Regions from separate parts of the Alteromonas fortis genome, predicted to be linked through region 2. Evidence: predicted binding sites of a transcription regulator. Region 2 holds the regulator's gene; each other region holds the start of a gene.

Region 1 (10,366 bases), 700 kb from region 2:
CTTCCTCAACCTGCTCCCCCCGCCATCTCGTCAGGAACTCTTAGACAAATGGTATCAAAAGGCTAGCCCCGAACTCACTGACTATCTAGAGGGCGATTTTAATAGTTTCGAACAGCCTACGGGCATAACATTTGAAACAGAACGCCCGCAAAAAGAACTCTACCAGTTGCTATCGAAGCACTTAGCTAAAGTTCAGCCGCAAGTCTCAACATATAATAAACGCTTGTTATCCACCGAGCAGTACGAAGTGCTAGCGAGTTTAAACTCGATCCCTGCCCAGCAAGCCACGCTGATGCCTGAAACGACCATAATTGTGGTAAAAGATGACCAAAACTCAGATAACATTGATGTATTTACTGCCCTTAGGAACAGTGCCCACTACAATGTGAACAGTCTGTTCGAAGAAGAGGAAAATCGCGAGCCATCTAAAGACTCAATTACTCTGGTGCATGGACTTTTGGGTAGCTATCCTGATGCGTTTTGGTATATCAACGCTTCTGACGTCACTGCGTCGATAGAAAAGCTGAAGACAATTAAGAGTGAAGCTGATTACCAAGCTTTGCTCGACAATGTCGCTATGCGCCGAACAAACCCTAATTTTTGGGCTTTTAGCGACAAATTGATTCAGTGGTCTAGCGAGCACTACCCTATTGAAGGCGGCCTGCTCGATTATAATCGATTAGAAGATCGCTAAACCTGGCACTCTGCAACGTTTTACGCTTTTCTTTTGCAAAATACCTGTGCTAATGTCCGACCATTGGAAATGAAAGGACATTAGCATTCCATGCCCTATCAAACCGTTGCTTTAATTGGAAAACCTCAACACGCTGCAACCCATGACAGCTTAAATATTCTTGCCGAATATTTATTAGCCAAAGGCTGCAAACTACTAGTTGAGGAAAGTATTGCTGAAGAGCTTGAAACTGAAAACTTCAAAAGCTGTAACCTTGTTACTATTGGTAAAGAGGCTGATCTTGCCGTTGTAGTAGGTGGTGACGGCAGCATGCTTGGTGCCGCGCGTGTACTGGCGCGTTTTGACATCCATGTCGTAGGCGTAAACCGCGGTAATCTTGGCTTTTTAACAGATATCCACCCTGATGATATCGTTCAACAGCTTGACCTTATCTTCAATGGTGAGTGCGTGGTTGAAGAGCGCTTCTTACTTGAAGTCGAAGTTTACCGGCACGAAAAGCTTAAAAGTAACAACTCTGCTGTAAACGAAGTGGTGCTGCACCACGGCAAAGTTGCTCATATGATGGAATTTGAAATTTATATCGATGAGCAATTCGTATTCAGTCAGCGTAGCGACGGGTTGATTGTCGCCACACCTACAGGCTCGACTGCATACTCCCTATCTGCCGGCGGCCCTATCATTATGCCAAAGCTTGATGCACTAACGCTGGTGCCTATGTTTCCTCACACACTGAGCAGTCGCCCCATTGTTGTTGATGCAGACAGTCAGGTATCGATGAAAGTATCAAAAGTAAACAGTGATTCCTTGCAGGTAAGTTGCGATAGTCACATTGTACTACCCGTACTGCCCGGCGATGAAATCCGCATTAACAAGAGCGTAGACAAGCTTCACCTTGTTCATCCCAAGGGTTACAGCTATTTCAACGTACTTCGCAAAAAGCTAGGTTGGGGCAGTAAGCTTTACTAGCCTCATTCACTATTCATCTTTTCTAATGTGCATTTATTACATTAGCCTGTAGCATTTTCTTAATTGCTACAGGCTTGAAAAATAAAGATTTTTTAATCTTCCCATATTTCTCTATTAAAAACGTGTACTTATAGAATTCTCAGAATTCGGCATACCCGTTGCACCTATCAAAGTAAGTTGTTGGCACAGGGCTAGTAAGATTTTGCCCCTTATGATGTTTTACATCGTGCTGATTTATTTACATTCAATAGGAGATATCATGAGTAACACCAATATCAAATTTACAGCCCCAGGAATGGATAACGATGCTGCTGCCAAAACAATTAAGGTATTGGATCAGCGATTGGTTGCACTATTAGATTTACAGTTAACCTTAAAGCACATTCACTGGAACGTGGTAGGCCCAAATTTTATTGGCGTGCATGAAATGCTAGACCCTCAGGTAGATGCAGTACGCGAAATGACCGACACCATTGCCGAACGAATTGCAACGTTAGGCGGCGTACCGAAAGGCACACCGAAAGCCATTGTTGAAGGTCGCAGCTGGAGCGATTATGAACTAGGGAAAGGTTTAGTACTTGACCACCTTAAGGCACTAGACGCTGTTTATGACGGCGTAAATGGTGACCATAGAAAAGCGCTAGAGCTTCTTGGTGAAATTGACCCAGTATCGGAAGATATGATCACTGGTCAGCTGGCAGACTTAGAACAGTTTCAGTGGTTCGTGCGCGCACACATTGAATCTGGAAGCGGTGAGTTGCAGCAATAAGCTTTTCTATTGAATTTTAGATAGTTATCTGACGATTTATAATTCAATTAAAATTGGAATTTTAAAGGAGAGCTTTGGCTCTCCTTTTTGCTGTTTGGTTTTAAAAAACCGTTACAGCAGTCAACGTATTGGCTTACAAACCTTCTTTACAGACAGGCTTTAGGCTATCGAATTTTACGTAGATTAGTACTGTATAAATTTTTGTAAAACACGCGTTCTCATTAATTTCGTTTATGCTGGTTACTTATAACCTCAAATAACCATTCGAAGTTATAACATTGATTTCTCAAACTTTATTAGCTTCCTTCTTAATTTTAGCGTAATTTTTTCACGACTTAACTTTACACAGCCAAAATACTGTATATATTATCAGTTACTGTATATATCATCATGTTCAACTTTTTCGAGTGTGGTTATGTTAGCGCATCTTTCTATTTCTAATTTTGCTGTTGTAAAACAATTATCGGTTCAACTGGAAAACGGGCTTACTGCAATAACCGGAGAAACCGGCGCAGGTAAATCAATTGCTATTGATGCGTTAAGCTTGTGCTTAGGCGAACGTGCCGACGCAAATGCTGTGCGTAAAGGAAGTACGAAAGCTGAAATCATCGCACACTTTTCTTTGAGCAGTAACGCATTAGCTAAAGCATTTCTCGATGAACATGAACTTACCTCAGACGAGGATGAAAACAGCTGCTTTATTCGCAGAGTTATTTCTAAAGAAGGTCGTTCAAAAGCGTTTATCAACGGTATTCCCGCTTCGCTTCAGCAGTTAAAAGGCTTAGGCCAGTATTTGTTAGCCATTCACGGTCAAAACACACACCTGCAACTGTTGAAAGAAGATCATCAAAGAGACCTGGTTGACGGTTACGCTAAACATGATGAATTGTTAGCGCAAGTTACGGAAACTCATTCAATCTGGCGTGATAAGCAACGCACACTAAAGACACTTCAAGCGCAAGCACAGCAACGAGAAGATAGAATTCAGCTGTTAACCTATCAGGTTCAAGAGCTTGATGAGTTCGCTATTGAAGAGGGCGAGTTCGAAGAGTTGGAAATAGAGCACAAGCGCTTGAGCAATGGTCAAAGTCTTTTAGAACAAGCGCAGACTAGCGTGTACAACTTATATGAAAATGATGAGGGCAACGCTTTATCAGTGATTCAAAGCAGCATTGAGCGCTTGGGCGAATTAGAAGCCCATGACGCAAGCCTAACGCCTATGATAGCGTTACTAAATGACGCAGCAATTCAAGTAGAAGAAGCTGCGGGAGAGCTGCGTAGCTACTGCGATCAGTTAGAGATTGACCCGCTTCGTCTACAGCAAGTTGAAGCGCGCTATGCTAAAGCGATGGATCTGGCACGTAAACACAGCGTTATGCCAGAAGGGCTATATCAACACCATCAGGAACTCGCCGCCGAATTCAATTCACTATCTGAACAAGAAACGCTGTTAGGCACACTTGAAGGCGAAGTAGAAAAAGCGCGAGCAACATACCTAATCGCGACCAAAGGGTTGTCTGAAAGCAGACAACGTGCTGCAGGTAAATTAAGTAAAGATATTGAGCTTCAGATTCGTCAAATGAATATGCCTCATGCAAAAGTCGATATTCAAATTCAGTACGATGAGCTTAAGAAGCCTGTTAGCACAGGTCTTGATACTGTCGAGTTCAAAGTGTCTACAAACCCTGGTCAGGATGCAGACAAGTTAGAAAAAGTGGTGTCAGGTGGTGAATTATCAAGGATAGGGCTAGCTATCCAGGTAATTGCGAGTGACAATCACGCAACTCCTACCATGATTTTCGATGAGGTCGATACAGGTATTAGTGGGCCAACTGCATCTATCGTTGGCGGTCTGTTGCGCAAACTGGGCAAGCAATCTCAAGTAATGTGTGTAACGCATTTACCACAAGTAGCTGCGCAGGCGCATAACCAGCTGTTCGTAACTAAGCTCACTGATGGGGAAAGCACAGAAACTCAAATGCTACCGCTTACCAAGCAAGACCGTATTGATGAGTTAGCGAGATTGCTAGCCGGTGACAAAGTAACCAAATCGGCCTTAGCAAACGCAAAAGAACTGCTAAAAAGCGCAGCATCGAACTAAAATGCAGTTGATTGGTCATAGTTGTCAATGTAGCATGCCTTCGCGCTTGCAATAAAACAGCCTCGAAATTCGCCTTCGCGAAATTCGCTGGCACTAACAAAGGCAATACTGGACAAATTAACGCATGAAGTTGCAACACCTATTAGTAATTCTTGGTATCACACTTACATCAACCGCTTGCTCGAACTGGATATATCGTATCGACGTTCCCCAGGGAAACTTCCTTGATCAAAGAGACGTTGAAAAGCTGCGTGTTGGAATGACAAAAGAACAAGTTATTTATGTATTAGGCAACCCTGTTGTTCAAGACTCGTTCGATGATGACACTTGGTACTACGTTTACGATATGAAACGCGGTATGGAAAAGCGCGGAAAAGATTTTCAGAAGCAAATGGTAATAAACTTTGTAGATGACAAAGTCACCACGGTTGAAGGCGACTTCGAGTTATCTGAAGACTTCAACACACCGCTTGATAACTAATTATATTTATAAAGGTAGCGTTTCACGCTACCTTTATAGTTTCTAGTACCCTAAATAACAACACCTGTTTTTCGAGTTACATCATTTACCTGATTGAGGCATACATGGAACACAGTTTTTGGCACAGTAAATGGCAAAATAACGAAATCGGATTTCATGAGCCCGAAGGCAATGCGCTTCTTGTAAAATATTCGTCTTTTCTGCTTGGTAGCGAGAACTCGAGCGCTGCTTTGAAACGCATATTTGTTCCGCTATGTGGTAAAACCCGTGACATCGGCTGGCTACTTTCCCAAGGTTGTGAGGTGGTAGGTGCTGAACTGAGCGAAGTGGCTATCATACAGCTATTTGAAGAGCTGGGAGCCGAGCCTACCGTTACCCCAACGGCAAAGGGTAAGGTTTACACCAAAGACGGCTTAACCATACACGTGGGCGATATTTTTAAACTTACGTCAAGCGACATAGGTGACGTTACCGGTGTTTACGACAGAGCAGCTTTAGTTGCACTGCCCAGTCCGCTTCGCGAGCAATACGCTGCACACTTAATTACCATTACTCAATGCGCGCCTCAGCTAATCATTTCGTTCGAGTATGACCAGAATGAAATGGCCGGCCCTCCATTTAGCGTAAACGAAAAAACCGTTGATGCACTTTACGCTGGCGCCTACGACATTAATAGGTTAGAGCGCTCAGTGCTTGAAGGCGGCTTAAAAGGTAAAGTAGACGCTGATAATTTGGTATTTGCCCTAACAGCTAAGTAGGTTTTATCGCAGCCTTTTGTTACATGCATATAGTGTTTGAGCCAATACCACTACTTCGAATTTGGATGGCTAATTCAGTAGCGCCCTACTCCATGCATTGCCAGTAGTGTTGCAAAGGTCTGCGTCTATAGCCCTAATAGCGCCTCCACTCCAAACAATACTGCACCTATTAGACCACCGACAATAGTGCCGTTAATACGCACTTTTTGTAGGTCGCGACCAATATTTAGTTCTACCTGCTCTGCCATCTCGCGTTCGTCCCAGCTATTGATGGTGTTGCGGATATGGCGGGTTAGAAATTCAGCCAACTCAGGCGCCATATATTTAGCCGCTTCTCCAATGTGTTTATTAAACGCTTTTGCTAACTCACTGTCTTGCGTTAACGTTGTGCCCAAGTCTTTTAGCAAACCCGACACTTTAGTTTCTGCTTTGCCATTTTGTTCTTCAAGGGACGTTAAGAGCCATTGATGAAATTTGGCCCATGATTGCTGAACATAGGTATTTAATGCTGGGTCATTAATGATTTTTTCGCGATAGCTGTTTACCTTTTTCTCCATTAACGGGCTGTGCTGTAGCTCATATAAAAACTCATGCACCTGTTCGTCGAAAGCATGTCGAATAGGATGGTGCTCATCCTCGTATATATCCTCTAAAATACTTGAAACGGCTTTAACAGCAATCAGCGCACCCTGCTCGCTTAGCCAGCTGGACGGCAAGAGCTTTTCGATGCGGCTGTACTCAGTTTTTAACCAGACGACCAGCGTATCTGCTATATAAATTTGAGTTTCGGGCTCTGCGAGCAGCTTAGCTAGTTTCCCTAATACCCTATCGAGCACGATTTGGTGCTGGCGTTCTTTCGTCACGGCACCTAACGAGGTTGCCATAAGCTGCCTAAGATCAAGTTGGTTAATACCCTTCTGCGCTGTTTTAGCAATAAACGCTTTGACGGGTTTGTCATCAAGTACACGTAACACGCCGGCAAAGGCGTCACAAATAAAGCGACTTAAGCGAGTAGCGTTTCTTTCCTGTGACAACCATCTTCCAGCGCCCTTCGCAGGGTCGCTGTCTCGAATTAGTTTTTCTATCGCTTCGGGGTGAAAGAATTTCTCTTTAACGAATAAAGACAAGTTATTAGCAATAACCGACTTATTACTTGCCACGATATTGGTATGGGGAATAGGGTACTGGGCTGGTATTGGTTTAAACAGCGCAGTTACAGCAAACCAGTCAGCAAGGCCACCGATGAGTGCCGCCTCGCTCGCCATCTTTATAAGCCCTAACCACCATGTACCCTGTAAGTTTGGGTAAAACTTGGGTAGTAATACCGTAAAGACAAATACACCTGCGGCAAAAACTAAACAGGCCAATGCGAGCCTTTTGGACCTGTTTAGCTGTGCATATTTGTCCGTCATAAACTACTCCGTTTAAATTACTCGTTCACCGTCTTGGTCAATTAATGGTGTACCGTCTTCTTTAGCAAAAGGGCCTTTTGGCCATACCGGTAAAATATCCAATACAGCTTCACTAGGCCGACATAGTTTTACTGTTTCTTTCGCGTTATCAGCAACAGCATTATCTTCATTTGGGTCGGAAGATAATGAAGCTGTTTTTTCATATTTATGTTTAGGAATGCAAACAATAGGCCTATTTACCAGGATAGGATGCTTCAACATAAGTTCGAAGATAGCTTCGTTGCTGACCGACTCATCAAGCAACCCTAACTCAGCCGCTGGCGACTTTGTTGTCCTAAGCGCCTGTCGAGGCGTCAAGCCTGCTGCATGCAATAAATAGCTTAGCTGTTCACGCTCCCACCCTACACTCAAATACTCAATAACTTCCACGTCATATCCCGCCGCTCTAATCACTGCAAGTACATTTCTAGACGTTCCACATTCTGGATTATGATAAACCTTTATCATCGTTACTCACCTCAACAAAAAATGAAAACTATAAATACCAACATACTGTTTAAGATCGAGGACAGCCCCCCTAATCAGCCTAGATATCCAGCCTGTACTTCGTGGACACACACTCGCTTTTCTACAGACTAATCACTTCGCACCTGTACTGGGCGGACACACACTCGCTCTTCTGCGAACTAATCACTTCGCACCTGTACTGGGCGGACACACACTCACAATATCTCTAACTTGATACTTAGCAGAAGAGTATTTAGATAACCAGCTTTGTTGGAGCTTTACCACTAAATTAGAGCGTCCAGCTCGTTTCTTAAAGCTAAATAAGTGTCTGTCCACTTCTATGCTTAAGTGCATGTTAATTCGTATGGTCAAATTCGCTATATATTGGCGCTTAAAACTACAAAACGTTTCATCACGCCACTACGCTTGCTAACCTTTTAACAAAAAAACACTAACCCCATGATTTAAATGACTTTTTAAGAGTGGCACGATACGTGATAAGTATGAAGCAAAGGTTATAAACACATAACACGACATATCAAAATTTGTGTTTAGTACCAACATCATTAAAGCGTGCTATCTAAAGTATATAAAAACCATTAAGGATATAAGAATATGAAAAAGTCGATAATTGCCAGTACTGCTATGTTGCTCTCCGCCACTCTACTAAGTGGCTGCGTCATTCATGTCGGCAACGCAAACGCTTTGGAAGGTAGTGATTTCAGTTCAATTCTGGGTAATATCGACATTGCCGAAGGAAAGCATGCTGGCGATATATCTTCTGTAAACGGCAATGTGGAAATTAGCGATCACGCTGCCGCAGATGAAGTTAGCATCGTTAATGGGAACCTAGAAATGGGTAGCCATGTGACTGTCCGAAACATTGATATTGTAAATGGCGATGTTAGCGCAAATTCGAATCTGAGTGTGGTTAAGGGGATCGAGACGGTAAATGGAAATGTTACGCTTCCTACACAAAGCACAATTGGTGCTAGTGTTGAAACCGTGAACGGTGATATCACCGCTGTTGATACAACCATTGAGAAACACATCAAAACCTTAAATGGTGATATTACTTTGACGGGTTCATCTCATGTTGCGGGTGACATTGTTTATAAAGAAAGTGAAAGCTCTTGGGGTAATAAATCAGACAACAAACCTACCCTGTCAATTAGTGCGTCAGTGACTGTAGACGGTAGCATTATATTGCACCGCCCTGTCAATCTAGACATTGAAAGTGACGAGTTAAAGCAAAAAGTCGTTGTAAGCTACGGCGGTGCAAAGTAACGTAGCCGCTTTAACAACACAGCTTAATGTTTCGGAAATACATGACTGAACATGAAAAAATGCTCGCTGGCGATTTATATTACCCGTCAGATAAAACCTTAACGGCATTGCGTAAGCAGTGCCGTATTCAATTAGACGAGCTTAATGCAACTTGCCAAAGCGATTACAAAAAACGTACTAGATTGCTAAAACAGTTGTTTGGCAGCACAGGGAAAAGGCTGTACATCGAATCTTCGTTTAAATGCGATTACGGCGAAAATATCCATGTTGGCGAAAACTTTTATGCCAATTTTAATTGTGTCATTTTGGATGCAGCAAAGGTGACTATTGGTGACAACTGTATGATAGCTCCCCAGGTAGGGCTTTACACAGCCACCCACCCCATAGACCCCGCGCAAAGAGCAACAGGTATAGAGTTCGCCAAGCCTATTACCCTTGGCAATAACTGCTGGATTGGTGGGATGGCGGTGATAAACCCTGGTGTGACATTGGGTGATAATGTGGTTGTGGCTTCTGGCGCGGTAGTAACCAAATCTTTTGGGGATAACCTAGTCATAGGCGGTAACCCAGCCAAAGTAATCAAAGAGATTGAGCCAGTCGACCAAAGTGTTTAACGATTTAGCCGATGCTTTTATAAATGAAGCTTTTGTAGAAGGCCTCTTTTTGGAACAAAGCTTTCTGAAAAAGGCCTTTTTCAACGAACTCTCCATTCACCCCAATCACTGAATCAATTTTATTCGCTGAAACAAGAAGTGTTAAAAGGCCGCGGTTGTAACCAATAAAGCGGCCTTAAATCGATGTCGAATACAACTGAACAAGATGAGGCTAGTAAACTCATCGCTAGCCCTATTCACCTTATTATATACACCCTAACAAAATATCAACTCTGCTAAGCCCTAATCCCAGTCGGGCGCGAAATCAGGGCTTACTATGCGCTCGCCGTTATCGAGGTCATCAATAAGAACAAGCTCTTCTTCACTAAGCTTTACGCCACCGTAAGCCAAGTTCTCCGCTAAATGTACTTCACTGGTTGATGAGGGAATTGCGTAAATGTGGCGTTTTTCCATCCACGCCAATACCACTTGCGCCGGCGTCGCATTATGGTTTTGAGCGATACTCAACAGAGTTTCATCCTTCATTACTTTCCCGACAGCAAACGGCATGTATGCAGTGGCTCTGACGCCTTTTTCCTTGCCAGCTTCTACAACTTTTTTATTTTGCATGAAAGGATGAATTTCAATTTGGTTCGTGTAAATCTCGCCTTCACCTAAAATTTCTTCAGCCTTGTTTAGCAAATCAATAGTGAAATTAGATACACCTATATGACGCGTCAGCCCAAGCGCTTTCGCTTTGGCAAGATTGCCTAAATAACTTTCTAGTGAAATGTCATT
Region 2 (10,366 bases):
TTTACCTTTTAAGAATTGTTGAACCAATTCGGAATCGCTCTCTTTAATTTGCTGCGCTGTACCTTCACCAATGACGCGTTTATCCGCTAAAATGTAAATATAATCAGCGATGGTCAGCACTTCCGTTACGTCGTGGGTCACGACAATGCTAGTTAGGCCAAGAGCATCATTAAGTTCTCGAATAAGTTTTACCAGCACGCCCATGGATATGGGGTCTTGTCCAGCAAAAGGCTCATCGTACATAATTAAATCGGGGTCTAGCGCTATCGCTCTAGCTAGGGCGGCCCTGCGCGCCATTCCACCAGAAAGTTCGCTCGGCATTAACTTAGCCGCACCGCGCAGCCCTACTGCCTGTAGCTTTAAAGCGACAATCGTTGCTATCAAGTCTTCTGACAGGTCAGTATGCTCGCGAAGCGGAAACGCCACATTATCGAACACACTCATATCAGTAAACAGCGCACCACTTTGAAAAAGCATGCTCATTCTACGACGAGTTTCGTAAAGAGACTTTCTCGACATGGAGACAATTGAATCGCCGTCGAATTTTACGTCGCCTTCATCTGGCGTTAACTGCCCGCCAATAAGGCGCAGCAGCGTGGTTTTACCTATTCCACTAGGCCCCATTACCGCAGTAATTTTGCCCTTAGGTACCTTCAATGAAATCCCATCATAAATGATGCGATCTGCGCGTTTGAAGGTTAGGTTATCTACTTCAACTAAATGATCCATAGTTACTTAAATGTCGACCCCTGACGCTGGATTGAGTTGGTTTTGAACGCCGCTATCAATCCACTTAGAAAATATTAAAAGTATATGAGCGATGTGCATATTCAATTTCTGTGCCTTCGCACACATAACTCATAAAGTTTACTGACCAGTTTACTTTTAAGAGCCAACAAATTCAAAAAAGTTTACTCTGCAGTGTAGTTTTTTATGCTTACAGGCTGGCTTGTCCAGTAGTCACACTATCTGGGCGTGTAATTTGGAGCCATTGTACGCTTTTTCAAGACACTCGCCAAAGTCAAAAAGTTACAAGTTATGTTCGATTAAGACGAATAATAGTGGCACCTTCCTATTAAGGATTAACATATCGCTTCAATTCCCATCCTATTGTGCTGTTTATTAACTGAAACTGAACGCTTACCAGCAATATGCTCGAACCGCTGTGATGGGTGTGGTAAGTGGAAATTTACATCAATTGACAATATTTGGTGAAAATAAAGCGTTGCTGGCATAGGCAAATGGCACTCTTTTTGCGACAATCTATCGAAATACTAACTATTACAGGTTGTTGTGCTTTTAAACATTGTCATTTTTCTGGTTGGGTTGATTGTCTTAAGTTGGAGTGCAGACCGTTTTGTGTACGGTGCTTCCGCGCTAGCAAAGAACATCGGCATATCTCCTATGATGATCGGGTTAACGATTGTCGCTATGGGCTCTTCGGCACCTGAAATTGTGGTTTCCGCTATTGCCTCTGCAAATGGCAATATGAACACAGCCGTGGGTAATGCCCTTGGTTCAAATATAACTAATGTCGCACTAGTGTTAGGTGTAACTGCATTAGTAAAGCCGCTTCTTGTTTCATCTACAACGCTTAAGCGTGAACTCCCCGCGCTTCTTATTATCTCACTGATTGCGCTAGGCTTTATGTTTGATGGCGAGCTAAAGTCTTACGAAGGGATAATTTTACTAGGTCTATTTATATTTGTTTTGGCAATGATGGCTTGGTTATCGCTACAAGTTGATAAAGAAGACCCGCTGGTGGCTGAGACCGCAGATGAAATTCCAAAGGGCGTTTCTAATACCTCAGCGCTTATCTGGATTGGTGTTGGCCTTGTTGTATTACCTTTGAGTGCCCACTTCCTTGTAAACTCAGCCGTGGAAATTGCCAGATACATGGGCATTTCTGACTTAGTTATCGGGTTGACGATTATTGCGTTTGGCACAAGCCTTCCTGAATTAGCGGCAAGTGTCGCAGGTGTGCTTAAAGGTGAAGACGATTTAGCACTGGGTAATATTATTGGCTCTAATATTTTCAACCTGCTAGCCGTACTCGGTATGCCAGGTTTAATTGCCCCAGGTCTGCTAGACCCTGACGTTTATAACCGAGACATGTACGTTATGCTCGGTTTGACTTTGCTGTTGTTCTTGTTCAGCTTCGATTTAATTGGAAAGCGTACTATATCAAGAACCAATGGATTCATACTTCTGGCTTGCTTTATCGGCTACCAATACTGGCTGTTCGGATAATCATGAATACACAAACTCAGATGCACTATATCGAATCGGCAAAGCGCGTTATCGACATTGAAACGCAGGCTATTGCCAACCTTGCAGAGCGCTTAAATGATGACTTTATCACTGCATGCAACATTCTTTTCTCTTGCAAAGGTAAAGTGGTTGTAAGCGGTATGGGAAAATCTGGACATATCGGCAATAAAATCGCCGCTACCCTCGCGAGCACTGGGACACCTGCCTTTTTCATGCATCCCGGTGAAGCCAACCACGGCGACTTGGGCATGCTGAGTAAAGGAGATGTGCTCTTAGCCATTTCTAATTCTGGTGAAACCAACGAATTAGTAAACTTGCTGCCCGTTGTTAAGCGCTTAGGCATACTGGTAGTGGCAATGACCAACAGTGCCGATAGTTCGTTAGGACAACACGCAGACGTAGTGCTGGATATTAGTGTAGAAAAAGAAGCATGTTCATTAGGTCTGGCGCCCACATCAAGCACTACGGCCACACTGGTTATGGGTGATGCCCTTGCGGTAGCCCTGCTCGACCAAAAAGGTTTCACTTCAGACGACTTTGCACTGTCGCACCCCGGCGGTAGCTTAGGTAGAAAACTATTGCTTAAAGTGAGTGATATCATGCTAAGTGGCAGCGATATCCCACTAGTAAATTTAAATGCAACTGTTGCTGATGCACTTTTGGAAATTTCCAAAAAGGGCTTAGGCATGACTGGTGTTATCGCTCCCGATGGTTCGTTAACAGGCGTATTTACTGATGGTGATTTACGCCGAATACTTGATGCCCGTATAGATGTGCATAGTGCGACAGTAGAAGATGTAATGACCAAAGGCGGCAAAACAACCACAGCAGAGCAGCTAGCTGTAGAAGCCCTAAACCTAATGGAAACCTATAACATAACTGCTTTAATGGTTACCGATGAAAAGCGCAAACCTGTCGGAGCCTTCAACATGCATATGCTTTTGAAAGCGGGAGTACTCTAAATGACGACAACTCTATACACCGATTTAGACCAGGCACTTTTTGAGCAGTTGGCAAATATTAAACTACTGGTTTGTGACGTGGATGGCGTATTTTCAGACGGTCGCATTTACTTAGGCAACGACGGTGAAGAACTTAAAGCTTTTCACACCCGAGACGGATATGGCGTGAAAGCCTTAGTAAGTAATGGTGTTAACGTCGCCGTTATAACAGGGCGTCGCTCAGCAATTGTAGAAAACAGAATGAAGGCGCTAAATGTGGCGCACATTATTCAGGGTGAAGAAAACAAAGCTGACGCGCTTGACGAGTTAATGAAAGGCCTTGGGTTAAACTCAAGCCAAGTTGCCGCCGTAGGTGATGATATGCCCGATACCGGAATGTATCAGCACGTAGCGGTAAAAATTGCGGTTGCCGATGCTCACCCTTTTGTTGCAAAACAAGCGAACTGGATCACCACACTTCCAGGTGGATTTGGTGCGGTTCGAGAAATATCGGATACCATTTTGCAGGCTAAAGGCGTTGCAAGTGACATTTTCGGAGCTAGTGTATGAGCCAGTTTGGCTTTAATCGCTTAGGTTTAAGTATATCGGCGCTATTTATCTTAGCGATGCTAATGTACATCCCAACGTGGATGGAAGAGCAGCCTGAAACTCAAGGTAGTAGCGAAAATGATGCGCTCAAACCTGCCTACAAGGCAAAAAACTTAACTACGACCTTGTACAACCAAGACGGTGAGTTAAATCACAAAGTCTTTGCAGAGTCGATGGAGCACTACGACCAATTAGGCTTTGTTTTATTCCAGCAGCCTAAATATACCCTTTATACAGAAAGTGCTTCATCACCTTGGGTTGTAACTGCCGAGGAAGGAACGCTATATAACAATGAATTAATTCAGCTTGAAGATAGCGTTGTTATCGAAAATCAAACCAGCGATGATTTTGTTAAAAGTTTATCCACGGAATACATACAGATAAATTTAGACACGAAACAAATGACATCTGATCAACCCGTTGAGATACTGGGCACGCAGTACCGTATTATAAGCAATGGGTTTAACGCGAATTTACGCACACAAGAATACGAGCTTTTAGATCATGTACAAACGACTTACTCCCCTAGCAACTAGCCTTCTACTTGCCATCGCTAGCGGTGCGGTAACAGCCAGTGAAGAAGATTTTTCACAACCCATTAAGATAGGGTCAAACACCCAGTTTATTGATGGTAAAAACAAAACAGCTCTGTACAAGGAAGATGTACTTATTACCCAAGGTTCACTACTAATCGAAGCTGATGAAGTAGAAGTAATAGCTACAGATGGCAGCGGCCGTGAAATATTTATCGCTCGTGGCAACCCTGCAAGCTATTCTCAATCACTAGAAGACGGTACACCGGTATCAGCGAAAGCTAATGAAATTCGCTATGAAGTAATTAATCGCACTATTTCTCTGGCGGGTAATGCTGAGCTACAGCAAGATACCAGTAAAGTGCAAGGTGATAAGATTACGTTCGATATGATTACTGAACAATTGCTTGCAACGGGTGGCGCCGGTGAAGATGGTGAAGGTCGTGTAACCACAGTGTTTACCCCTGACACCATTCGTAAAACATCGTCTAAGAAAGACAACGAGGACAATGAATAGCAATGGCAACTTTGAGCGCTAAAAACCTTGCTAAATCGTATAAATCGCGACAGGTTGTTCGCGACGTAAGCCTTTCAGTGTCTACCGGTCAAATTGTTGGTCTTCTCGGCCCTAATGGAGCTGGTAAGACCACTACTTTTTACATGATTGTAGGTTTGGTCAACTTAGACAAAGGCAAGATCGAAATTGATGATAATGAGCTTACTCACCAGCCAATGCATGAGCGCGCACGCCGCGGTATAGGCTACCTCCCGCAAGAGGCATCAATATTTAGAAAGCTTACGGTACATGAAAATATCATGGCCATTTTGCAAACCCGTAAAGATTTAAATTCACAACAGCAAGAAGAAGAAGCAGATGCCCTACTTGATGAATTTAATATCAACCATATACGTAATAGTACGGGGATGAGTTTGTCAGGGGGAGAACGGCGTCGCGTAGAGATTGCACGAGCTCTGGCAGCAAAACCACAGTTTATTTTGTTAGACGAACCATTTGCCGGTGTTGATCCAATATCAGTTAATGATATAAAGAAGATAATACAGCATCTGCGAGATAGGGGTATTGGTATCCTTATCACGGACCATAACGTACGCGAAACATTGGATGTTTGCGAAAAAGCGTACATTGTGAGTCATGGCGAGCTTATTGCGCAAGGAACTGCGGAACAGGTTTTAAGTAATCAAAAAGTAAGGGACGTATACCTAGGCGAACAATTCAGGCTATAGTTAGTGTAACCGAATTGTCACTTTTCAGTTTCGCTCTGGTATATTTAATTTAGAGCATTTAAATAAGACGTAGATGAAACCATCTTTACAGCTAAAATTTAGCCAACAACTTACCATGACACCTCAGCTGCAGCAGGCCATTAAGCTGCTGCAGCTTTCTACGCTTGATCTTCAGCAAGAGATTCAAGAAGCGCTCGACTCTAATCCGCTTTTAGAAGTGGAAGAAGGTAACGACGAGCCACAAGTAGAAAAGAACAATGTCGATAGTGACGATAGCGCTGCTGAAGCGACAGCTTCTGCATCAAGCGACACGCTAGAAGCAGGAGATGCACTGGAGAAGAATGACCTTCCCGATGAGCTACCTATCGACAGCACTTGGGATGAGTATTATTCCGCTTCTTCTGCGCCTGCACCTGGTCCATCTAATGATGATGAACAAATCTTTCAAGGTGAAACCACTGAAGACATCCAAGAGCACTTGCTTTGGCAAATGCGCCTCACTCATTTTTCGGATACTGACCGCGCCATTGCTACTGCAATCATCGATTCGATTGACGAATCAGGTTATTTGACCGTTACTCTTGACGATATCTTAGAAGCGGTCAACGATGATGATCTTGAAGAGCCTATCGAAATGGACGAAATAGAATGTGTACTTAAGCGCATTCAAATGTTCGACCCCATTGGTTCAGGTTCTCGTACCCCTCAAGAATGTCTTATGGTGCAATTGCGCCAGTTTTCAGAAGACACGCCGTGGCTTTCTGAAGCGAAGCAGCTTATTGAGGAATATTCAGATTTACTGAGCAGTAAAGACTACCGCACCCTAATGCGTAAGAGCCGATTAAAAGAAGATCAGCTGCGCGAAGCAATGCGTTTACTTCAAACCTTGAATCCTCGCCCAGGTAGTGCTTTAGTTACTAAAGAGCCTGAGTACGTTATTCCTGATGTCTCAGTAACCAAGAAAAATGGCCGTTGGGTGGTTGAGCTGAACCCCGACAGTCTGCCGAAATTAAGCGTAAATCAACAGTACGCAGCAATGAGTCGCCGTGCTAAGAACAGTAGCGATTCACAATTCATCCGCTCACACATGCAAGAGGCCAAGTGGTTCATAAAGAGCCTTGAATCTCGTAACGATACCTTAATGAAGGTCGCAAATTGTATTGTGCAGCAGCAAATGGGCTTTTTTGAGCACGGCCCGGAAATGATGAAACCAATGGTGCTAAATGATGTCGCAGAAATGGTAGATATGCACGAATCGACTATTTCCCGTGTGACAACGCAAAAGTATATGCATACGCCTCGTGGTATCTTCGAATTGAAGTATTTCTTCTCAAGCCACGTAGCAACTGAGTCAGGTGGTGAATGTTCATCTACAGCGATTCGTGCATTGATCAAGAAGTTAGTGGCTGCGGAAAATCCTAGCAAGCCGCTAAGTGATAGCAAGATTGCTTCGTTGTTGGCAGAGCAAGGCATAAAAGTCGCTCGGCGAACAATAGCAAAATATCGGGAATCGTTATCGATCCCACCGTCGAACCAACGCAAAAGCCTTATTTAACTAGGCTTAAATATATAAGGAAGACGAAATATGCAAATCAACCTCACTGGTCATCATGTCGAAATCACCGACTCTTTGCGTAATTATGTCGATACGAAGTTCAGCAAACTTGAACGTCACTTTGATCACATTTCTAATGTGCATGTCATCCTGAACGTTGAAAAATTAAATCAAAAAGCCGAAGCGACTGTTCATTTAAGTGGCGCTGAAGTATTCGCATCCTCAGAAAATACCGACATGTATGCGGCGATTGACAGCATGGTTGATAAACTCGACCGGCAGGTAATCAAGCATAAGGAAAAACTGAAAAAACATTAGTAGTTAATTAAGTATGGATATACAAGCCATCGTAAGTCTGGACCGCACCGAGTGTGCGGTTCAGTGTAATAGTAAAAAGCGAATTCTTGAGATCATCGCTGATATCGCTGCCAAGCAAAATGATAACATCGACCAGGCAACGGTTTTAAATAGCTTAATGGCTCGAGAACGTATGGGTAGCACGGGTATTGGCAACGGCATAGCACTGCCTCACGGTCGCCTGGCTGGCCTTGAGAAGGTAATAGCAATTGTTGTAACAAGCACACCAGCTATCAACTTTGATGCCCTAGATGAAAAGCCCGTAGACATATTTTTTGCGCTACTCGTTCCCGAAGAGCAAACCGAAGGACACCTTCAAACACTGGCTACCGTAGCAGGTAAGCTCAGTGACAAAGAAACAATTAAAACAATACGCCGTGCAACAACCAGCGACGAGATTATTTCTGCATTAAGTTAAGCCATAAGAGCCTATACATTATAGATAGGCGCTTTATTCAACAACGCGTATGTGATGAAACCAGAATATAAGGGAGAGTTTAGGTGAAGCTGATCATAATCAGTGGTCGTTCAGGGTCTGGTAAGTCTGTCGCACTTCGCGCTTTGGAAGACTTAGGTTATTACTGTGTTGATAATATCCCAGTAAATTTGCTTCCCACCCTCACCCATACTGTTGTTGATGAATACGACCAAGTTGCAGTAAGTATCGACGTAAGGAATCTTCCCAAAAATCCAGATGACTTGGTAGAGATTCTAGATTATCTGCCTTCTTCTTGGTCGATGACTATAGTGTACATTGACGCAAGCGATGACGTACTGGTCAAGCGGTTTAGCGAAACTCGCCGTCTTCATCCTTTAGCTAAACTAAATAAGTCTCTATCAGAAGCTATCAGAGCAGAATCTGCGCTCCTTGCTCCTATTGCTGAACGCGCAGATTTATATTTAGACACAGATAAGCTTACCATTCACCAACTGGCAGAGTTAATTCGAGAGCGTATCCTGGGTAAGAAAAGCTCACGCCTTGTGCTTGTGTTTGAGTCGTTTGGCTTTAAACATGGCATTCCTAAAGACGCAGATTATGTTTTTGATGCGCGCTTCCTTCCCAACCCTCATTGGGAACCTGACCTTAGACACCTTACTGGGTTAGATGCCCCCGTGGAGGTATTTTTAGGCTCACAACCTGTAGTAACCAAATTTATCTGGCAGATACAGAACTTAATGACCACATGGCTTCCTCACCTAGAGCGCAACAATAGAAGCTATGTAACGGTAGCGATTGGTTGCACTGGCGGCCAGCACCGCTCTGTCTATATTGCCCAAACCTTGTCGAAAACCTTCAGTGAAATACATCCTGATGTTCAAATTCGTCACCGAGAGCTTAACCAGTAATGACTATTCAAAAAACGCTTACTATCGTTAATAAACTAGGTTTACACGCTAGAGCAGCCACGCAATTGGTTAAGCTTGCTAATCAATTTGATGCCAAAATCATTTTGAAAAAAGGTGATAAAGAAGCCGATGCAAGTAGCGTTTTAGGCTTGATGATGCTGGAAAGTCATCAGGGCGAACAGGTAGATGTTATTGTCGATGGTGATGACGCGGTCGATGCACTTGCTGCTATTGAAGAACTTATCGAGGGCAGATTTAACGAAGACGAATAGTCTCAACACGCTTCACTCTTGACGAATTAATCAACAGCTAACTTAGTAATTCCAAATTCTTGCGTAAAAGCCACGCAATTATCATGACAGACTTAATATAATTGCGATATTCTACGCACACTTAGGCTAAAACAGTCTCTATTTTTCCATCTCAGCATAGTAGGAATAACGCCTTATGGCAGAAGCGCTTGTTTCTAAATACGTACAAACCCAATTACGTGCACTCAACGCAGCGTTAATAAACGGTCAGTTTGTATCTGTACGTAAGCTTCTGCTTGAACTTCCTCCTTCAGACGTTGCGCATATTCTTGAGTCTAGTCCAAGCAGGACCCGTGATGAGTTGTGGGAGTTAATTGATAGCGATTTTCACGGCGACATTTTAGAAGAACTGTCTGACGATGTTCGAAACGGTATTATAACAAAGATGCTCCCCGCCAACGTGGTTGACGCACTTGAAGAGATGGATACCGATGATTTAGCAGAAACGCTGAGTAGTCTTCCTGAACCTGTGTTGGCAGACATTCTCGATTCAATGGATGCCCAAGACCGCGTACGTGCAGAGCAAGCACTGTCTTACGGTGAAGAAACCGCTGGTTTCATCATGAACACCGACACCATTACCTTGCGTCCTGATGTCACCATTGATGTGGTTCTACGTTACATTCGTTTAAAAGGTGAGTTACCAGAAAATACAGACACCTTCTATGTAGTAAATAGGACCGACAACCTAGTTGGTATTGTTCCGGTTACCCGTTTACTTACCGCAGATACCGACGACAAAGTGTCTGATGTTATGGATGAGGAATCTGAAGCGATTCCTGTGAATATGCCAGACGATGAAGTTGCTAGCCTTTTCGAGCGATATAACTGGCTTTCAGCGCCCGTAGTTGATGAGAATCATCGCTTAGTGGGCCGAATTACCATTGACGACGTGGTTGATATTATTCGTGAAGACGCCGAGCACTCAATGATGAGTATGGCGGGTCTTGATGACGACGAAGATACCTTTGCACCGGTTATGCAAAGTACCAAACGACGCTCGGTGTGGCTGGCGGTAAACTTGGTGACGGCGCTAATGGCCGCCATGGTGAGCGACTTATTCGAAGCAACACTCAGCCAACTGGCTGTGTTAGCTATATTAAATACCATTGTTCCCAGTATGGGCGGTGTAGCGGGTAACCAAACGCTGACCCTTGTTATTCGTGGTATGGCACTAGGCCATGTTAACGCAAGTAA
Region 3 (10,366 bases), 290 kb from region 2:
ATGCGGCATCATTGCTGTCAGGTGGTAAAACGAAAGTGGGTGACGGTGTTCTTACCCAAGAAGTTGCACAGCAATTTTCTCAAGGTAGCCTTCAGTTTACGAATACATCGCTTGACCTTGCTATTACGGGTAACGGCTTTTTTGCTACCGTACCTGAAATTACGTCACGGGATTTCTCGTTCACTCGTGCCGGGCAGTTTAAGTTAGATAGTGATAACTTTGTGGTTAACAGTAACGGCGACAACCTTCTGGGTTTCCCAGTAAACTCTGACGGTACAAGTGCATCAGTTGCGCTAAGTACCACTGAGCCAGTGCGTATTCCTGATTCATCAGGTTCACCAGCGCAAACTTCAGAAGTCGATATTCGCATGAATTTACCGGCCGGCGATGCTGCGTTAGATCCGCAAGATTTTGACCCAGAAGATCCGTTAACGTACAACGCGGCGACGTCAGTTACTGTATATGATTCATTAGGTGACAGTCACGTAATGACTTATTACTTCATTAAAGATAATACAGTAGGCGTAGATAATGAATGGTATGTTGCTACCGCGATAGACGATACCCTAGTTGACATGACTGACTCGACAGGTGCCGATACCGACCCTACTACAGCAGTTAACTCGGTGGGCGGTAATACAGGTAATGCTGTAACCGCATCTAAACTTATTTTCTCTCAAGGTGGTGATTTCTCTGGTATGGAAACGCCAGATGGCTTACCAACGCTAGATTTTAAAATGCAAACTGAAGCGCTAGGTGCGGGTATCCTTGCAAATGGCTCTGATCCTACGCAGCAGATAAGCATAGATTTTAATCTTGATGTAAATAGCGCTACGCCTAATGAGCCGACTCAGTTCGCTTCTGCTTTTGAAGTAACGTCATTAGAGCAAGATGGTCTGCCAGTAGGCCGATTAACAGGTATCGATATCGGTCCTGATGGCCTAGTTCGCGCTACTTTCTCTAACGGAACCTCTGAGCCTATTGTTCGTGTTGCACTGGTGCGTTTTTCTAACGAACAAGGCCTAACACAAGAGAGCAGCACACAGTGGAAAGAAAGTATTCTTTCAGGTGAGGCTCTAGCGGGTGAAGCAACAACCGGTACCTTCGGTGAGATTAATTCATCAGCCCTTGAACAAGCCAACGTTAACCTGACCACCGAGCTAATCGACATGATCATTGCTCAGCGTAACTTCCAGGCTAACTCAAGAGCGCTCGAAGTTAACAACTCACTGAACCAGACTATTCTGAACATTCGATAGTTAAGGTAAAGCGCCGTCTATTAGAATATAAAAGCGGCAATACGTTGGCGTTCAAGCCCGCCATTATTGCCGATATTTACAAGAGCCGCACAACAGCGGCTCTTTTATTTTCCTTTAAATATCAATTTAATACCTTTCATATTTTCTACTTGAGTTAAAAATCCACAGGTTGGCATCGCCTTTGCAAAATCTTGCTTAAGGTTTAATCAGAGTCAAAAGTCAGTCATGGACAAACTTCTCTACATTGCAGCAAGTGGCGCATCCCAAGACCTATTAGGAACTGGGGTTAGAGCCAATAACTTAGCCAACGCGCAGACAACCGGGTTTAGAGCTCAATTAGAGCAAGCGAGATCGATGCCGGCTTACGGCGAAGGTTTGCCAACCCGCGTGTTTTCTATGACTGAAAGCCCGTCTAACAATTATGAGTCGGGTCCAATGATTAAAACGGATCGAGATTTAGATGTGGCCATTCAAGGGGATGGTTGGTTTGCGGTGCAAGATCAAAATGGTCAAGAAGCTTATTCCAGAGATGGCAACTTCAAACTAGGCGATGACGGAATTTTGACAGACATTCACGACCGTGTGGTGCTAGGCGACAACGGCCCTATTTTTCTTCCAGTACCTTTGGACAATCTTAACATTGCCGCTGATGGCACCTTGTCCATGAGACAGCTAGGAGCCCCAGCCAATGTTATCGAGGAAGTAGGACGTCTCAAGCTAGTTTCTCCAAACTACGCTGATATGGAGCGGGGCACCGACGGCTTATTTAGAATGGAAGATGGCTCAATTGCGCCCGCTAACGCTAACGTAAAAGTGGCGTCTGGCATGCTTGAAGGTTCTAACGTAAATGCTGTTGAAGAGATGGTAGACATGATAAGTCTTCAGCGTCACTACGAGCTTCAAGTAAAAGTGATGAAACAAGCGGAAGAGCTTGATACCCGTGGCAATTCTTTGTTGCGCATACTGTAAACGAATTTTAAACACCGTTGCCCTTTGAGCAACGTCGGAGGTTAACATGCATCCAGCACTATGGATTAGTAAAACCGGACTAGACGCCGCACAAACCGATGTGGCAGTGGTGTCTAACAACCTAGCAAACGCATCAACCGTAGGCTTTAAAAAAGACCGCGCAGTATTTGAAGATTTGCTTTATCAGAATATCAACCAGCCAGGCGGTCGTTCCTCTGCTGACACCGAACTACCATCTGGACTAATGCTTGGTTCAGGTTCAAAAGTGGTCGCTACGCAAAAAGCACATACGCAGGGTAACTTGCTGACCACTGAAAATGCGTTGGATATGTCAATTCAAGGCCGCGGCTATTTTGAAATTTTGCAGCCCGACGGCACTATTGCTTATTCACGGAATGGTCAGTTTTCACTTAACGACCAAGGTCAAATTGTTACTTCTGGCGCTGGCTTTTTACTTCAGCCTGAAGTGGCTGTTCCTGAAGATGCCCAGCAAATCACTATCTCACAAGATGGTGAAATAAGCGTGAGTATCCGAGGACAAGCAGAGCCTCAGGTATTGGGTCAGTTAAATATTTCAGATTTTGTGAATCCGACGGGACTTCAACCTACGGGACAGAACCTTTTCGTAGAGACAGCATCAAGCGGTGCGCCTATTCAAGGTATACCTGGACTTCAAGGTTTAGGTTACATCTCTCAGGGTACCCTTGAAACGTCAAATGTAAACGTAACTGAAGAGTTGGTGAACCTTATCGAAAGCCAGCGCTTGTACGAAATGAACTCGAAAGTCATTTCGTCGGTCGACCAAATGCTTGGTCAAGTTATCCAGCAACTTTAATAGGTAGCGTCATGCGTATTTTAGGTTTATCTGCTGCTCTACTGCTACTAGGCGGTTGCGCCAGTACAACTGAACCACCTGTACAGGCTAACGACCCCTCGTTTGCACCAGTAGTGCCAGATTACCCGCGTGAAACGGTAGTAGAAGATGGGTCTTTGTTTCGTTCACACATGGCAAACAGTTTGTACTCAGATGTTACCGCTAGGCGAGTTGGCGACATCATTACGGTTACCCTTAACGAAAGCACTTCTGCGAGTAAATCTGCAGATACTTCTACAGCCAAAGATACCAATGTAAACCTAGATACGATTACGGGTCTTGGCGGTCAGGCTGTGAATATTGGTGGTCAATCTATTCAATTAGGTATCGGCTCTTCCCGTGATTTCACCGGTGATGCAGAAGCAAACCAAAGTAATAGCCTGGACGGTGCTATTTCGGTAACCGTTGTAGACGTATTGCCAAACAATAATTTGGTTATTCGCGGTGAGAAGTGGCTAACGTTGAACCACGGCGATGAGTATATCCGTCTAACTGGCATTATTCGCCCTGCAGATATCAGCCCTGAGAATGAGATAGTGTCTACGAAGGTAGCCAATGCTCGCATTCAATATTCAGGCACGGGTACTTTTGCAAGAGCACAGGAAAAGGGCTGGTTAACTAAGTTCTTTGATTCAACTTGGTGGCCTCTTTAGGCTTTGGTAGGAGAGTGGACATGCGTTTATTTTCAGTCGTATTAGCCGTATTTGCACTGCTTTTATCTTCACAAGCAGCGGCGCAGCGCATTAAAGATTTAGCGAGCATACAGGGCGTTCGTAGTAACCAATTAGTGGGATATGGTCTTGTTGTTGGTTTACCTGGTACAGGGGAGCAAAGCCCATTCACCGAGCAGAGCTTTAGAACGATGCTGAGTAATTTTGGTATTAGTTTAGATGCCAACACTAAGCCCAAAATTAAGAATGTTGCAGCGGTGGCTGTACATGCTGAATTGCCTGCTTTCGCAAAGCCTGGTCAAACCATAGATATTACGGTTTCTTCCGTAGGCGAAGCGTCGAGCCTTCAAGGTGGAACACTTCTTCAAACGTTTCTTCGCGGGGTTGATGGCAAAGTTTACGCAGTTGCGCAAGGAAGCTTAGTGGTTAGTGGGTTCGGTGCGCAGGGTGGAGACGGTTCTCGCATTGTTGTGAATACACCTACTGTTGGCAGAATTCCGAACGGCGCCATGGTTGAACAATCGGTTCCAAGCGGTTTTGCCAATGGCGACACGCTGACCCTTAATCTTCATTACCCAGACTTTTCAACTGCAAAAGCTCTTGCAGACACTATTAACGAACGCTTAGGTGCGCAGCCTGAAAATGGCTACATCATTGCAAAACCCATTGACGCTGCATCGGTCCGAGTTACTGCTCCACGTGATGTGGGCCAGCGAGTCGGCTTCTTGGCTACTCTGGAAAACTTTGAATTCACGCCAGCAGATGCACCAGCACGCGTTGTGATAAACAGCCGTACCGGCACAATCGTAATAGGCAGCGATGTTCGCTTATTGCCCGCGGCAATTACCCACGGCGGTTTAACGGTAACGATTTCTGAAAACCAGCAGGTTGCTCAACCCAATGCATTTGCTGACGGTGAGACCGTGGTAACAACGCAGTCAATTGTTGATGTGGACTTGGCTGATAGCAGAATGTTCAAGTTTGAGCCAGGCGTTACGCTTGATCAACTTGTGCGTGCGGTTAATGAAGTGGGCGCTGCTCCGGGTGACTTAATGGCCATCTTAGAGGCGCTGCGTCAAGCGGGCGCTTTACGCGGTGAGCTTGTGATTATCTAAAGCAAGCGAGTAGTTTTTAAGAGTATCTGATAGGAACACTGAAGGTTAGAGCGGAACAAATACGATGGAAGCACTAAGCACAAAAAATCAGCTTGATATGGCACGTAATGTCCATGATATGGGCAGCATTAACAAAATGCGTGAAGCCATTGCGTCAGGCGATGAAACGGTATTGCAAGAAGCTGCTCAGCAGTTTGAGGCAATATTTGTGCAAATGATGTTGAAGTCTATGCGTAAAGCACAAGATGCCCTTGCCGATGAAAATAGTCCGTTCAATTCTCAACAAGTGAAGTTTTACCGTGACATGCACGACCAACAGCTGGCTACAGATTTAACATCAGGCGGAGGCCTGGGGTTAGCTGATGTCATTGTGAAACAGCTGGGTCAGACCGAAGATAGCTATACGCCAGCGAGTGTCATAAGAAGTGACGGTGATATTTCATCGTTAAATAGAAACCGTGAGTACAAGGTTGCTGAGGCACAAGATTTAGCACTTTCCTCTAATTCGATCAAAAGCCAGTCGGCGCAAAAAGATGCCATGTTCAAAAGTCCCGAAGACTTTGTTGAGAGCCTTATGCCTATTGCTGAGAAAGTAGCGGCAAAATACGGCATGGATCCGAAAGCAATCATTTCTCAGGCTGCGGTAGAAACAGGCTGGGGAAAATTCGTTATCCATAAAGCTGACGGAAGTAGTTCACACAATTTGTTTGGTATCAAAGCGAACAAAGGATGGCAGGGCGACCAGGCCGTAGTCGACACACTGGAATTCAACAGCGGGCTGCCACAGAAACAAAAAGCTGCATTTAGATCCTATTCATCGGTAGAAGAGGCAATGGAAGACTACGGGCGCTTTATTACCTCACAGCCTCGCTATAGCCATGCTGTGGAAAATGCTTCAGATGCTGCGCGTTACACAAGTGCGCTTCAAGACGCGGGTTACGCTACTGACCCTGAATATGCCAGCAAGATAATGGCCGTTTACAACAGCGAACGTCTTAGTGCGCTGATGCCATAGTTTAGAAGCTATAGGTGAGGAGAATACAGTGAGTTCTGTTGATTTATATTCATTAGCTACAAGCGGCGTAAACGCTAGCAACAAGTTACTTCAAACTACGAGTAACAATATTGCTAATGTGAATACACCTGGTTATGTCCGCGAGCGCACGGAGCTTCAAAACAGCCAAGTATTCGGTGTGGAGATTGGAAATACTGAGCGCGTTATCAACGTATTTGCACAAAACCAACTGCGTCGTGATATTACATCGGTAGGTGAACTCGAAGCTTTTTCTAGTAAAACTACGGCAATTGACAATCTTCTGGCCAGCGAAGCCAACTCTATTTCTCAGGGGTTAAGTGAATACTTTTCTGCATTGCAAACCGCCGCCGACGATCCAACAAACCTTGCATCTCGTGAACAGGTACTTAGTAAATCTGAATCCCTCTATAACCGAATGAGAACCTTGTCGGATTATATGTTGGAAAAAGAAGAAGAGCTCAATTTAGAGTTCACTTCAATGGTTAACAGAGCGAATACCCTAATAGGCAATATTGGTGATTTAAATCGCAATATTGTTATTGCAAACGGCAACAATACGAGTGACCAGCCCAGTGCTCTTCTTAACGAACGAGATCAGGCGATAGACGAGCTTGCCTCAATAATGGGAATTACTGTAAAAGAGAGCACCACTCAAAACGGCGCTGTTACTATTAACCTAACTTCCGGCGAGTCACTCGTACTCGAAAACGGCGCATTCAATCTTTTTGAGTTAAGTTCTAACGCTGATTTAACGACCAAAGAGATCAAACTAGAAACTAATTTTGGCTCGCAAACTAAAAACGATGCTTCAATACGTGTCGTCGAAGAAGACTTAGGCGGAGCTTTAGGAGGCTTGTTTAGGTATCGCAATGAAGTTTTAGGACCAACAATGCGCGACGTAGGTCAGCTCTCCGTCGCTTTTGCCGATGCGATGAATACGCAGAATAAACTGGGTATGGACTTAGACGGGCAAATAGGCGGTAACATTTTCGACATTCCTTCTTTTAGAGGGCTAGCCTATGAAGACACCAATGGCGACTACGTAGTTACAGCACAAATCACCGAAGGCAAGGGCGCTGAATTAACCGACGCCGATTACAAAATTGAAGTGACGGCCGTTGCCGCTGGTGTACCCAGTGAAATAGAAATCACATTTCTAAATCCAGACGGCACGCCTAAAAAAGACGGTTCAGGCAATGATATCATTTTTTCAAACTTTGCTGTTACGTCAGGTTTTAATGAGCTACCTGGCGGCATCGAAATAGACTTTGCAGGGAGCGATCCCTACACCGTGGGTAACGAGTTTTTGATTCAGCCAACAAAGGATGTGGCTTCAAATATAAGTTTAGATACAAATCGCCCAGAGGATTTAGCTTTCGCCAATCCGGTACGAGCTGGGGCTGACAGTACAAACTTAGGCAGCGCTAACGTAATAGATGTAACTGTTTCGAATACGGAAGTGGGAACCTCTGCTTTTGATGGAGCGGGTGGCCTTTTAAATTCAGCACCCGCTCAAATTAGCTTTACGGCTGCCGATACCTATGAAGTGTTAGATGGAAGCGGGACGGTTTTAGCTACTGTAACGGGTACAACGGATTTAACGAACCTTATCACTCAAGCGGGAATAAGTCCTGATCCAGGTTTTGATCTGAGCTTAGATGGTGTGCCAAAAGCAGGTGATAGCTTTTCAATTAGCTATAATACAGATGGGTTCAACGATAACAGCAATGCGCTTAATTTAGCTGCTCTTCAGAATGAAAATAAAGTTCAGGTGAGTAGTGAAGCAACCAATACGCCAAGAACGTTTCAAGATGCCTATGCGTCTATGGTAGGGCGTATTGGTGAAGATGCATCAATGGCTAGTGTCTCATTGGCTTCGGCTGAAGCGATGAAAGTTCAATCGCAAAACTGGTTTGAGTCTGTGTCGGGCGTAAGCTTGGACGAAGAAGCTGCTAACTTGATAAAATACCAGCAGAGCTATGCAGCTGCAGCACGTATTTTATCTACGGCCCAAGAATTATTTAATACCATTTTGCAATCAGCAAGGTAGGTGAGCTATGCGTATATCAACGAATCAAATTTATGATCAAAACATGCGCTCGATTATGCAAAATCAGGGCGACTTGGCGAAAACCCAAGAACAGCTAGCTTCAGGTAAACGCATAATCACGCCCAGCGATGACCCTGTTGGAGCAGCGAAAGTACTGCGCTTAACCGAAGAAATCGATGAGCTTACTCAGTTTCAACGCAATAATGATTTGGTAACGGGGTCGCTTGAACAGCAAGAGGCTGTGCTGACAAATATTACCAACTCAATAAATCGTGCGAGAACGCTTATCGTTCAAGCTGGAAATGGGATTTTAGACGATCCTGACAAACGTGCTATTGGTTCAGAGTTAGAGCAAATAAAGCTTGAGGTGTTCGATCTGATGAATACCCAAGATGCAGACGGAAATTATTTGTATGCGGGCTTTCAGTCTGGAAACCAGGCGTTTACTTACAACCCCGCGTCTGGGGGTAATGCCATCTCTTTCTCTGGAGATGCTGGTGTTAATTTTATCCAACTTTCTAACAGTTCAAAAATTCAATCAACCAGTAACGGTTATGAAGTTTTTGAAAATGTATTATCTCGTTTTAACTTCTCGGTTACTGGTAGTACGGTGGGATCGTTAGACGGAGCCACCATTTCAGAACAAGGCACCTTTGATACCTTTTTTAACAATAACTACGACGCGGTGAATAGCTCGAATAACGATTTTCGCATAGACTTTTTGGGCTCAGGTCAGGCACAACTTGTTAATCAAAACAGCGGTGCAGTTATTGACACAGTGGGCTACACGTCTGGCGAACCGTTCACAATAAAAGGAATGCAGTTTGATGCCGTAGCAGCTCCGGGTACGAGCATTGATTTTTCTCTCGATCAGCCAGAGAAAAAGAGCATGGCGCAAACCATTCACGAAGTGCAAACATTGCTATCGGATAGCACCATTAATCATGGCGCATTACAAGACGCTATTGCCGATGCATTGGTCGGTTTAGATAACGGGTTAGAGAAAATATCGCTTGAGCGGGCCTCTATAGGTAGTCGCCTAAACATTGCTGAAAGTACTTACGAAAGTAACTTGGATATGGAAATTGCTGCCAAAGCGCAACGCTCTTCTATTCAAGACGTTGACTATGCTGAAGCGTCTACTGAATTCGCAAAGCAAGAAACTGCGCTAAATGCTGCGCTTACAACTTTTCCTCAGGTATCTAACTTATCTTTGTTCAACTACATTTAACAGACGCTAACATAGCGAATTGATGCCCTTGATCTTGGCCAGGTAAACTCTGGCCTCGTTATCGATGTGACTTGAGTAATAAGACATATAAAGGACATCATCTTTTAATACTATTCCTGGATAACTCGTATCACCGCTGCTAGGCAATGTTAGTACCTCGGTAAGCTGTTTGCTTTTTGCATCGAAATGCCAAATACGCGTTGAAAACTTCCGATTTTCCCAATCTACGTGCCGGCCAGCGACCAAAAATGTGGTTTCGCTTAAGGCTACGGCACAAGGTCCACCAATATAGATACCTAAATCACACCAGTTCCACTTTGTATAAGGTGGTTTGGAAGTGCCAAAATGAGCAGAAAATGTATCAGAGTCACGTCTCACAAAAACAGCGGCGTGCCCCTCAGAGTTAAACAGAAGTGCACTTTCATTCGGAAAACCTTTGTTGTTTTTAGCTAGTCCAAAAACGTTTGATTTGTGAATGCGCATGGCTCGTGTTGGGTCGCCTTCATACAGCGAAATGTGTTCAGCTGGACGATGATAAGCAAAACCGAACGCTTTATTGTTTATCCATTGTGGCCTCCATATCCACCATCCATCATCCCCAAACCAGTGTTTACTAGACCAAGATTTTCCAGTGGTAGTGAAAACGCTGAGCATTTTTGTGTGGGCTTGAGCATTTTCATCAATAGTCTTTGCAAAGGCCGTTAATATTACCCTATGCCCGTCAAACATCAGTTTAGGATCTCTTAAATCTGTGCCAGGTTCACTAATCAGAACCTTACTGACAACCTGAAACGTTTTTTCGCAAACAGTGAGGATAACTATTACCCCATCTTTGCTCACATGATTAGTTGCCTGGCGATAACAACACAACAATGAATTACTACTTTTGTCGTAGGGATTTTCCATCAAATCAGTAAAGGCTGCATGTATAGCGGGCGGTGAGATACGACAAACTTCAATTAATTTGAGTTTTTTATTCAATTGAAATCTCCTTTAAAAATCTGATGTTTAGTGAAGGATTCTAGCTCTTTAAGCGGCAATATATTACCGCTAATCGGCAAATATCGTAATTTTTTCTAAAGAGAATTTGCATGTTGTCGATACAGTTTCTGAGAGAGCCAGTTCATCAATTACCCCTCAGGTCTTGATGACTACTAAAAC

The links. Region 2 encodes sigma-54, which starts transcription at its own class of promoters, with help from an activator protein. Its sites were predicted from a motif close to GTTGGCACGNNNNTNGNNT; they were not measured.
Region 1: the regulator sigma-54 is predicted to act here: its motif matches at 1,840-1,858, upstream of dps (DNA starvation/stationary phase protection protein Dps).
Region 3: the regulator sigma-54 is predicted to act here: its motif matches at 1,428-1,446, upstream of PCAR9_RS04755 (flagellar basal body rod protein FlgF).

What each region holds. Positions count from the first base shown of each region.
Region 1 is NZ_LR812090.1:1,505,873-1,516,238, reverse strand. Features, by position in the region: gene PCAR9_RS06665 (fatty acid cis/trans isomerase) at 1-694, shown strand, start outside; gene nadK (NAD(+) kinase) at 785-1,660, shown strand; gene dps (DNA starvation/stationary phase protection protein Dps) at 1,920-2,429, shown strand; gene recN (DNA repair protein RecN) at 2,845-4,530, shown strand; gene PCAR9_RS06645 (outer membrane protein assembly factor BamE) at 4,655-5,011, shown strand; gene tmpT (thiopurine S-methyltransferase) at 5,116-5,769, shown strand; gene PCAR9_RS06635 (DUF445 domain-containing protein) at 5,895-7,181, opposite strand; gene PCAR9_RS06630 (arsenate reductase family protein) at 7,194-7,688, opposite strand; gene PCAR9_RS06625 (hypothetical protein) at 8,304-8,975, shown strand; gene PCAR9_RS06620 (sugar O-acetyltransferase) at 9,017-9,589, shown strand; gene dkgB (2,5-didehydrogluconate reductase DkgB) at 9,872-10,366, opposite strand, start outside.
Region 2 is NZ_LR812090.1:808,097-818,462, reverse strand. Features, by position in the region: gene mlaF (phospholipid ABC transporter ATP-binding protein MlaF) at 1-729, opposite strand, end outside; gene PCAR9_RS03645 (calcium/sodium antiporter) at 1,294-2,250, shown strand; gene PCAR9_RS03640 (KpsF/GutQ family sugar-phosphate isomerase) at 2,253-3,233, shown strand; gene kdsC (3-deoxy-manno-octulosonate-8-phosphatase KdsC) at 3,234-3,782, shown strand; gene lptC (LPS export ABC transporter periplasmic protein LptC) at 3,779-4,357, shown strand; gene lptA (lipopolysaccharide transport periplasmic protein LptA) at 4,326-4,871, shown strand; gene lptB (LPS export ABC transporter ATP-binding protein) at 4,874-5,599, shown strand; gene PCAR9_RS03615 (RNA polymerase factor sigma-54) at 5,673-7,154, shown strand; gene hpf (ribosome hibernation promoting factor) at 7,185-7,472, shown strand; gene ptsN (PTS IIA-like nitrogen regulatory protein PtsN) at 7,486-7,929, shown strand; gene rapZ (RNase adapter RapZ) at 8,013-8,858, shown strand; gene PCAR9_RS03595 (HPr family phosphocarrier protein) at 8,858-9,130, shown strand; gene mgtE (magnesium transporter) at 9,306-10,366, shown strand, end outside.
Region 3 is NZ_LR812090.1:1,097,301-1,107,666, forward strand. Features, by position in the region: gene flgE (flagellar hook protein FlgE) at 1-1,259, shown strand, start outside; gene PCAR9_RS04755 (flagellar basal body rod protein FlgF) at 1,485-2,228, shown strand; gene flgG (flagellar basal-body rod protein FlgG) at 2,275-3,063, shown strand; gene flgH (flagellar basal body L-ring protein FlgH) at 3,075-3,755, shown strand; gene PCAR9_RS04770 (flagellar basal body P-ring protein FlgI) at 3,776-4,888, shown strand; gene flgJ (flagellar assembly peptidoglycan hydrolase FlgJ) at 4,953-5,903, shown strand; gene flgK (flagellar hook-associated protein FlgK) at 5,932-7,974, shown strand; gene flgL (flagellar hook-associated protein FlgL) at 7,982-9,205, shown strand; gene PCAR9_RS04790 (hypothetical protein) at 9,212-10,186, opposite strand.